Regions from separate parts of the Iodobacter ciconiae genome, predicted to be linked through region 1. Evidence: predicted binding sites of a transcription regulator. Region 1 holds the regulator's gene; each other region holds the start of a gene.

Region 1 (3,279 bases):
AGGCTCTGCTTATGCAGAAAAAGCAGATCGGGAAAAACCGATCAAAATTGCTGCAGCAAATTGTGTGATGAATCAAAAAACGCAGGCAAGTGTCTGTACCAAGGACGTTGTACTGACTCAGGGCTCATTGAGCATACGGGCGGATAAGCTGACAGTGCGTCAGGATGATGCAGGTAATCAATACGTTGCCGGAAACGGTGGCCCTGTTCGTTTCCGGCAAAAAATGGATGATAGCAATGACTGGGTGGATGCTGAAGCACTGCGTTTTGACTATGACGGCCATACTGGCATTATCAAGCTGATGGATAAAGCCTGGGTCAAGCGCGGTGAAGATCAGGTTTATAGTGATCTGATTACCTACGATTTAAAGAATGAAGCCTATCAGGCGCAAGGCAGGCCCGAGGGCAACGGGCGCGTTAATATCGTGATTACCCCGAAAAAGGCTCCTGCTCCATGACCAGCTCTTTACGTGCCGAACAGCTAGAAAAACGTTATGGCAAAAGAACCGTTGTGCGTGATGTCACGATGGAAATCTCAAGCGGTGAAGTGGTAGGTTTGCTTGGCCCTAACGGGGCAGGCAAAACAACCAGTTTTTATATGATTGTTGGCCTGGTAGGCATGAATGGCGGGCGGATTACGCTAGATGGTGAGGATATCGGCCATTTACCTATTCATCAGAGGGCGCGGCGTGGTTTGGGCTATTTGCCGCAAGAAGCGTCTATCTTTCGTAAAATGACGGTGGCACAAAATATCAGTGCAGTGCTTGAATTACATTGCAAAAATAGTGAGCAAATCAGCACTCGCTTAGATGAGTTGCTGCATGATTTGCATATTTCGCATCTGCGTGATGCAGGCGCGATGGGATTATCAGGGGGGGAGCGCCGTCGGGTAGAAATTGCCAGGGCTCTGGCTGCCAACCCGCGTTTTATTCTGCTTGATGAGCCCTTTGCCGGGGTAGACCCGATTGCCGTGATGGATATTCAACGTATTATCGGTTTTTTAAAACAAAGGGGAATCGGTGTTTTGATCACTGATCATAATGTGCGGGAGACCCTTGGTATTTGCGATCGTGCTTACATCATTTCCGAAGGTGCGGTGATGGCGTCAGGCGCTCCGAAAGACATTGTTGAAAATGAAAGTGTGCGTCGGGTATATCTCGGTGAACATTTCCGCATGTAAATGAAACAAACTCTGCAGCTGCGGCTATCCCAGCAACTTAATCTTACTCCCCAACTACAGCAGGCGATCAAGCTGCTGCAGCTTTCTACCCTTGATTTTCAGCAAGAGCTTGAACAGTATCTGAGTGAAAATCCGCTATTGGAGCGGGGAGAGGAAGCTGCGGCTGGTGAAGCTGAGCAGCCGGAGTCCCAGTGGGAAATAGGAGAGGACGACGGCTTGCGCTGGGAGGGCTCCAGCCATAGCGGCTCGGATGATGATGAAGATTTTGATCCTGCCAGCAATATTGCCCGTGATTTGGATTTGCGTGAATATCTGTTACAGCAGGCGGGACTGCTGCCCCTCTCCCATAGGGATAAATCGTTATTGCTGATGTTGATAGAGGCGTTGGATGATGACGGTTTTCTTTCTCAATCCTTAGAGGAGGTTTTTTCTCAGCTGCCAGAGGAACTAATTCAGGATTATGAGCTCGAACCTGATGACTTAAGGATTGCTTTAATTCGCTTACAGCACCTGGAGCCGCTTGGGGTGGGCGCAAGGGATACGGCAGATTGTTTATGCTTACAACTGCGCCAAAAACCCGATAGTGCCGCAAGAGAATTAGCATTAAAAATTGCCCATAATTCGCTCGATTTATTAGCCGGACGGGACTACACTAGGCTTAAACGAACCTTCAAATGTGAAGATGGTGAGTTAAAAGCTGCACAAGAATTGATTGTAAGTTTAAATCCAAGACCAAGTGCTCAATGGTCTGCAGCGTCACCCAGATATGTAAGCCCGGATGTGATTGTGCAAAAGGTAAGAGGTGCCTGGCGTGTCAGATTACACGATGCCTCCATGCCAAAATTACGGGTAAACCGCCTTTATGCAGATATCTTACAAAAAGGTGATGGCGGACATCTGGCGCGGGAGTTACAGGAAGCCCGCTGGCTGGTTAAGAGTGTACAGCAGCGTTTCGACACTATTTTACGAGTGGCCACGGCAATTGTAGAGCGGCAGCGTGCGTTTTTTGAACATGGTGAAGTGGCAATGCGCCCGTTGGTACTCAGGGATATTGCTGAAGAATTAGATTTACATGAGTCCACTATTTCCAGGGTGACCACGCAAAAATATATGCTTACGCCGCGTGGCCTGTATGAATTCAAGTTTTTCTTCGGTAGCCATGTTGATACGGATGCCGGGGGAGAGTGTTCTGCTACAGCGATCAAAGCATTGATCAAGCAGATGGTGCAGCAAGAAGATAAGAGAAAACCTTTAAGTGATAGTGTGTTGGCAGAAGCTTTGTCTGCTCAGGGTATTGTGGTAGCACGTCGTACAGTTGCCAAATACCGCGAGGCATTGCAGATTTATCCAGTAAGTCAGCGCAAAAGTTTGTAAGGCCCCAACGGAAGGAGTAACCCTATGAATTTGAATATCAGTGGCCATCATCTTGAAGTGACCCCGTCTATCCGTGAATATGTAAACAGTAAGATGGAAAAGGTCATCCGGCACTTTGATAATGTGATCGACGTTAATGTCGTCCTCTCCGTGGAGAAACTGCAGCATCAGGTTGAAGCAACCGTTCATGTTCGTGGCCGTGATATCCATGTGGAAGCAGCGGATGAAAATATGTATGCGGCTATTGATTTGCTGGCAGATAAGCTTGACCGTCAGGTGGTGAAGCACAAAGAAAAATCAATGGATCATCGTAATGAATCCATTAAGCAACACCAGCCTGCCGCCGAATAAAGCAATTTTTGTCACCTTAGCGGGAACCGGAAGATTCAGGTTCCCGTTTTTGTTTTTAAACGACGGCGCTACAATAGGTGTCGTCCCTGTTTTGGTCTGTCTACAATGAGCTTGATCGCCCAAATTTTGCCGAGCGGAAATGTCTTTCTGGACATGGAAGTGAGCAGCAAAAAACGTATTTTCGAACAAGTCGGTATTGTGTTTGAGAATAGTCACGGTATTGCCCGCAGCGTTATTTTTGATAGTCTGTTTGCCCGTGAGAAGCTGGGCTCTACAGGTTTAGGTCAGGGTGTTGCCATTCCGCACGGCCGGATTAAAGGTTTAAAAGAAGCAACAGGTGCTTTTGTTCGCCTGGATGAGCCGATTCCTTATGAC
Region 2 (3,279 bases), 110 kb from region 1:
TCACATCCAGACCTTCGCGCTCTTCTTCTTCCGGTACACGCAGGCCAATCACCAGATCAACCAGCTTAAAGGCAATAATTGAAACCACCGCCGACCATAGCAAAGTTGTGCCTACGCCGATAGCTTGTATTTTTACCTGAGCAAGAATCGAATAATCAGCAGCTACTTTATTGCTCACATAATCCCAGATGCCCGTGCCGCCCAAATCTGGCGCAGCAAATACACCGGTCAGAATGGCCCCTAAAACTCCACCCACGCCATGCACACCAAACACATCCAGCGCATCGTCCACACCCAATAAACGCTTCAAACCATGCACGCCCCACAGGCAAATCACGCCTGCCAGTAAGCCAATCACTAAAGCACCGCCTACACCCACAAAGCCGCATGCCGGGGTAATCGCCACCAGACCAGCAACCGCACCTGAAGCCGCGCCCAGTAATGAAGGCTTACCTTTAAGCACCCACTCCGCCAGCAGCCAAGACATTGTTGCTGCCGCTGTTGCCAGCCATGTATTAATAAATGCCAGAGCCGCCACACCATTGGCTTCCAGAGCCGATCCGGCATTAAAACCAAACCAGCCAAACCACAGCAATGAAGCGCCAATCATAGTCATGGTTAAGCTATGCGGTGTCATGGCTTCACGGCCAAAGCCAATGCGTTTGCCCACCATAAATGCCCCGACCAAACCTGCAACCGCAGCATTGATGTGCACCACCGTACCACCCGCAAAATCCAGCGCACCTTTTTGGAATAAGAAACCAGCCGTGGCGGTTGCCGCATCTGCCGCAGCTTGCGTGAGGTACGCATCAGGGCCAGTCCAGTACCAGACCATATGAGCCATCGGCAGGTAGGAGAAAGTAAACCAGATTGCACAAAAGGCCATCACCGCAGCAAACTTAACCCGCTCGGCAAATGCCCCCACAATCAGGCCACAGGTAATGGCTGCAAATGCACCTTGGAAAACCACATAAATCAGCTCGGAAATACCGACACCCTTAGTAAAAGTGGCCGCAATCGAATCCGGCGTTACCCCTTTGAGCATCACTTTGCTGAACGAGCCAAAGAAAGCATTGCCTTCAGTAAACGCCAGCGAATAGCCATAGACTACCCACAGCACTGAAATCATTGCAAATACAGAAAACACCTGCATCAGCACCGACAACATATTTTTAGAGCGAACCAGGCCACCGTAAAATAGCGCCAGACCTGGGATGGACATCAAAATAACCAGCGCGGTGGAAATAAACATCCACGCGTTGTCCCCTTTATTGATGGTATCCACGATGGCAACCGGTGCAGATGCTGCAATTTCGACGGCAAAACCTTGTGCCGAGACCGCACCGAGGGCAAATGCTGTAAACAATTTTTTCATCATCTCTCTCCAGCAAAGTTCAATCAGATGGCGTCTTCGCCCGTTTCACCCGTACGAATCCGCACCACGTGCTGCAGATCAAATACAAAAATTTTGCCATCGCCAATCTTGCCGGTGTTGGCTGCCTTTTCGATAACTTCCAGCGTTTGCTCCAGCTGGTCATCAGCAATAGCCACTTCCACTTTTACCTTGGGCAGAAAATCCACCACATATTCGGCACCACGATAAAGCTCGGTGTGCCCTTTCTGGCGACCAAAACCTTTCACTTCGGTTACGGTTAAGCCCTGAACGCCAATTTCCGACAATGCTTCGCGAACCTCATCGAGCTTGAACGGCTTAATAATCGCAGACACGAATTTCATGGGGTGCTCCTTATAAAAGGTGGGGACGCTCATGGATTAGCACAAAGTGTGCCAAACAAAAAAACGCTCTGTTTTCATAAAGTTAACAACTAAGCAAGCAGGTGATGCTCCAACAATAGACGTTTCATGGTGCACTGCAACTTAAATTTGCACCAGAGTAGTGCGATCTAAAAATGGCAAGCTTCTGCTAAACTTAAAGATCAAACTGACCCCGTTTTCAGACGAAAGCCCTGAACACAGCACAGAGTAAGCTCTTAGAACAACGGGCCAGGGATGAGCCGCCACCGGCATACGGTGCAGTAACAACACTGAGGATATTTAACATGCTTAAAGATAAATTTTTTGATGAAATCGCCAGCAAAATCACCGAGGCAATTGCCGCCAGCCCAGCCAAAGATATGGAAAAAAACGCCCGTGCCATGATGGCATCGGCCTTTACCAAAATGGATTTAGTCACCCGGGAAGAATTCGAAATCCAGCAAGAGGTACTGGCTCGCACACGCGAAAAAATGCATGAATTAGAAGCCCGGATCAGCGAGCTGGAAACCAGACTACACGCCAATAACCCGCAAGATGCCTTATGAGCCTGGTGTTAAAAAATATCTTTCGAAAAGTACCAGAACCTGCACAGCTCGAAACTCAACGCTTAAGGCTTGTGCTGGCAGAGCCGGCACAAGCCGCGCTCTGGGCCGGCTTTCAGCAAAAAAATCGCAGCCATCTTGCCCCTTGGGACCCGCAAAGGGATGAGGATTTCTTTACCCCCTTTGCCTGGCAGCTCCGCTTAGAAAACGCCCGCCTGCAGTACCAGCAAGGCTCAGCCATTCATTGGGTGTTACTGGATAAACAGCAGGATGAAATGTTAGGGCAATGCAGCTTTAGCAATATTGTCCGTGGCTCTTTTATGGCCTGCCATCTGGGCTATTCGCTTGCAGCATCGGCAGAAGGCAAAGGGCTGATGAAAGAAGCACTTGACGCTGCCATCGGGCATCTTTTCAGCACTCAAGATTTACACCGGATAATGGCCAACCATTTGCCGCATAATCTGCGTAGCGCCAAACTCTTGCAACGCCTGGGCTTTGAGAAAGAAGGCTATGCCCGCTCTTACTTAAAAATTGCCGGAATATGGCAGGATCATATTTTAAATTCATTGCTTAATCCGGCGCACTTGCAAGCATCAGAATAAAAACAATTCTTATTTTATTTTTAAATCAATACAATTGGCTTTTCCCTGCCTTTTGGATTCCAGATTTGAATCTGGCAAGCAGAGTTTTCAAACGCAAAAAAGCCGATCCTTTTTTTTGGGATCGGCTTTCTTACTAATGGGGTTGCGGAGCCGACCGATAAGCCGGGTTTTGTAGCCTTGAGTTACCCCAAGGTGACAGTCATTCCTCTAGGCCCAGCATTGCTGCTGGGCTCGTGCAACCTACCCGTAGACTCGGCGGGCCACCTCAACGTCTACTGCTTGGTCTTGCTCCGGATGGGGTTTACCCTGCCGTCCGTGTTACCACGTCCGCGGTGCGCTCTTACCGGCAGACCTTGCGG
Region 3 (3,279 bases), 1.9 Mb from region 1:
CAACGTGAATGTAACCGAAGAGCTTATCAATATGATTCAGGCTCAGCGATCATTTGAAATTAACTCGAAAGCGATTAAAACCTCTGATGAAATGCTGCAAAAACTGACGCAGCTCTAGCTTTGAAAGGATTGAAATGATTGCTCGCTTCGCCGTTGCGGCAATGATTGCCGTTTTGCTTGCCGCTTGTACTACGCCTCCTTCGGTGGTTACTCAGCCAACCACGGCAAGACCTGCACAGCCTGTGGTTGCAAGCATCAATAATGGCTCCATTTTTCAGCCCAATAGCTCGCGTTTACTGTTTGAAGAGCGCGTTGCCCGCAATATTGGCGATTTGCTTAATATCACCATCGAGGAAAACCTTTCTGCGGTTAATACCTCAAATAGCAGCAGCAATAAAGCGGGCTCGCTTGATTACAGTACAGCCGGCAATATTCCCTTGCTTCCATGGAGCATTGAGCAATACTTTTCACGGGAAGCTTCTGCGGCTGTTAAGTTAGCAGGGACAAATAAATTTGAGGGTAAGGGGGCAACCAATAGCACCAACACCTTTAAAGGTACGATTGCCGTGACGGTGGTTGATTTGCTGGCAAATGGTAATTTGATTGTGGGCGGCGAAAAGCAGGTTGCAGTGAATAACCAGATTAATACTTTGCGTTTTACCGGGGTCATTAACCCGCTGGACATCAAGGCAGGGAATACGATTTCATCCAATAAAGTGGCTGATGCACGTATCGAGCAGCTGGGTGTTGGCTCTATGGCCGATGCTAATACCATAGGCTGGCTGCAGCGCTTTTTTTTAAGTGTGATGCCGTTCTGAATCTGTTGTCCGGGTTGGGCATAGATGGTTTTGATCTGATTGACCGCTCTTAATAGGTTGTGTGTATGTCCCGGTTTGCCCTGATCTGCTGCTTTTTATTTACGCTTGTGCCCGTTCACGCTGAAAAGCTGAAAGAGCTGGCGTCCGTTGCCGGTGTGCGTAATAACCAGCTGGTGGGTTATGGTTTGGTGGTGGGGCTGGACGGGAGTGGGGATCAAACTACGCAAACGCCGTTTACCGTGCAATCGGTTGTGAATATGCTGACTAATCTGGGTATTCAAGTGCCTAGTGGTGGTAATTTGCAGCTCAAAAACGTAGCCGCCGTCACGGTTACATCTACCTTGCCTGCCTTTGCAAGGCCTGGCCAGCCGCTGGATGTGACCATTGCCTCGATCGGTAATGCAAAATCCCTGCGTGGTGGCACATTGCTGATGGCACCGCTAAAAGGTGCCGACGGGCAAATTTATGCGATGGCCCAGGGCAATATTATTGTGGCCGGAGCTGGCGCATCGGCGGGGGGCTCCAGCACTCAGGTGAATCAGCTGGCTACCGGGCGTATTCCGTCAGGGGCGACGGTTGAAAAATCGGTGCCTACGCTACTGGGTAATGGCGAGTTTGTTCAGCTGGAGCTGCTGACTACAGATTTTACAACCGCCAATCGTGTTGTGAATGCAGTGAATACACAGTATCCGGGTACGGCCGTGGCCTTGGATGGGCGCGTGATTCAGGTCCGTGCACCTCAGGACAATAATTTACGTGTGGCTTTTTTATCTCGCCTGGAAAATATCGATGTCACTCCGGCAGAATCGGGGCCCAAGGTTATTATCAATGCCCGTACGGGTTCGATTGTGATGAATCAGTCGGTTAAGCTCGATAGCTGTGCAATTTCCCATGGTAATTTAACGGTGACCATTACCGCAGATAATACGGTGGTGCAGCCTAATCCCTTGGCCGGTGGAAAAACCGCAAAAGTACAAAATGCAGATATCCAGATTCAGGCTGATAAAGGGCCGATTGCCCGCCTGCCTAAATCCAGCACGCTGCGTGACGTGGTACGTGCGCTTAATGCAGTGGGAGCAACGCCGCAGGATTTGCTGGCAATTTTGCAGGCGATGAAAGCGGCAGGCAGCTTGAAAGCCGAGCTGGAAGTAATTTGATGGTTGATATTATTTAAGCGCTGCTTAGTCTAAGCAATTAATTCATTATATTTTTCTGATACCCCGCTACCTGATCATTACTCCGGCATAGTTATTGCTTGATACTTGCTTAATCCTTTATGAAGCGCAGCCCAGAATGATCTCCTCTGCTCATCCTTCCAGCAATGATCTTGCCATCGATGTTCGCGGCGTGGATAGCTTGCGCCAGCTGGCACGTAAAGATCCTAATCAGGCTGCGCTCGCTGTTGCGCGTGAGTTTGAAGCTTTACTGACTAGCCAGATGCTGAAATCAATGCGCGAGGCAACCCCTAAATATGATGAGATGGAATCTGGCACTGCGGAGATGTTTCGCAGTATGCATGATCAGCAGTTGAGCCAGATGTGGTCCAAGCAGGGTGGCGTAGGATTTGCCGAATCGATTGTGCGGCAGATTGAGCTGCAACGTGATCCTTCGCTTTATCAAAAACCTTCTCCTGCATTTCACCATACTTTGCCAGCGGCAAAAGCCGCCGAGTCTTCGGCAAAAGATGCCGTTTTAAGTGGCCATTCTTTTGCTTCCACGCTGGCTGGCAATGCAAGCTCTGCCGCAGCATCTTTAGGTGTCTCGCCGCACGTGCTGGTTGCGCATGCGGCGCTGGAGTCGGGATGGGGGAAAAAGCCCATTAAAGATTCGGAAGGGGGAGATAGTCACAATTTGTTTGGTATTAAGGCAAGCAAAGACTGGAAAGGCAAAACGGCCGATATTACTACCACCGAGTTTGTGGGCGGGCAGGCGCAAAAGCGGGTTGAGCGTTTCCGGGTTTATGATTCTTATGCAGATTCGTTTAATGATTACGCCAGCCTGATCAAGCGTCGTTATGCCGATGCCGTAGGACAGGGAGCTGATGCGCAGGCTTATGCGCGTGCCTTGCAATCGGGCGGGTATGCAACTGATCCGCAATACGCGAATAAATTAGCACAGGTCGCCGAACAATTACGCCGCCAATTAGCATAAGGGGTCAGTTTTTGATGGCCCGGCAGCTGCGGGTGTTTAGAGCGGTCTTTAAGTATTGGCCATTTGTGCCGATAAAATAGTAGCAAAGGAGTGGCATCATGGGCGCCAGTGTTTTTGGTATTGGTTTAAGTGGCTTAAATACAGCAAGCCTGGGTTTGAGCACAACGGGTCATAATATTGCAAATGCCAATACACAGGGCTATTCACGCCAGAGTATCAAGCAAAGCGCTCCCTATCCCCTGTATACGGGGAATGGTTTTACAGGTTTGGGGGTGCGTGTTGATACGGTGCAGCGCTCTTATGACGAGTT

Evidence for each region. The regulator sigma-54, encoded in region 1, starts transcription at its own class of promoters, with help from an activator protein. The targets are predictions, from matches to a motif close to CTGGCACGCTTCATGCTT.
Region 2: a site for sigma-54 is predicted at 1,775-1,792, ahead of glnK (P-II family nitrogen regulator). Genes of this name have one in related genera too.
Region 3: a site for sigma-54 is predicted at 2,058-2,075, ahead of flgJ (flagellar assembly peptidoglycan hydrolase FlgJ). Genes of this name have one in related genera too.

Annotation. Positions count from the first base shown of each region.
Region 1 covers NZ_CP034433.1:2,808,816-2,812,094, reverse strand. Annotated here, with positions in the region: gene lptA (lipopolysaccharide transport periplasmic protein LptA) at 1-457, shown strand, start outside; gene lptB (LPS export ABC transporter ATP-binding protein) at 454-1,179, shown strand; gene EJO50_RS12320 (RNA polymerase factor sigma-54) at 1,180-2,553, shown strand; gene hpf (ribosome hibernation-promoting factor, HPF/YfiA family) at 2,578-2,904, shown strand; gene ptsN (PTS IIA-like nitrogen regulatory protein PtsN) at 3,010-3,279, shown strand, end outside.
Region 2 covers NZ_CP034433.1:2,695,617-2,698,895, forward strand. Annotated here, with positions in the region: gene amt (ammonium transporter) at 1-1,378, opposite strand, end outside; gene glnK (P-II family nitrogen regulator) at 1,399-1,737, opposite strand; gene EJO50_RS11805 (accessory factor UbiK family protein) at 2,061-2,321, shown strand; gene rimJ (ribosomal protein S5-alanine N-acetyltransferase) at 2,318-2,920, shown strand; RNA gene rnpB (RNase P RNA component class A) at 3,063-3,279, opposite strand, start outside.
Region 3 covers NZ_CP034433.1:835,079-838,357, forward strand. Annotated here, with positions in the region: gene flgG (flagellar basal-body rod protein FlgG) at 1-118, shown strand, start outside; gene EJO50_RS03720 (flagellar basal body L-ring protein FlgH) at 135-818, shown strand; gene EJO50_RS03725 (flagellar basal body P-ring protein FlgI) at 884-1,975, shown strand; gene flgJ (flagellar assembly peptidoglycan hydrolase FlgJ) at 2,112-2,969, shown strand; gene flgK (flagellar hook-associated protein FlgK) at 3,068-3,279, shown strand, end outside.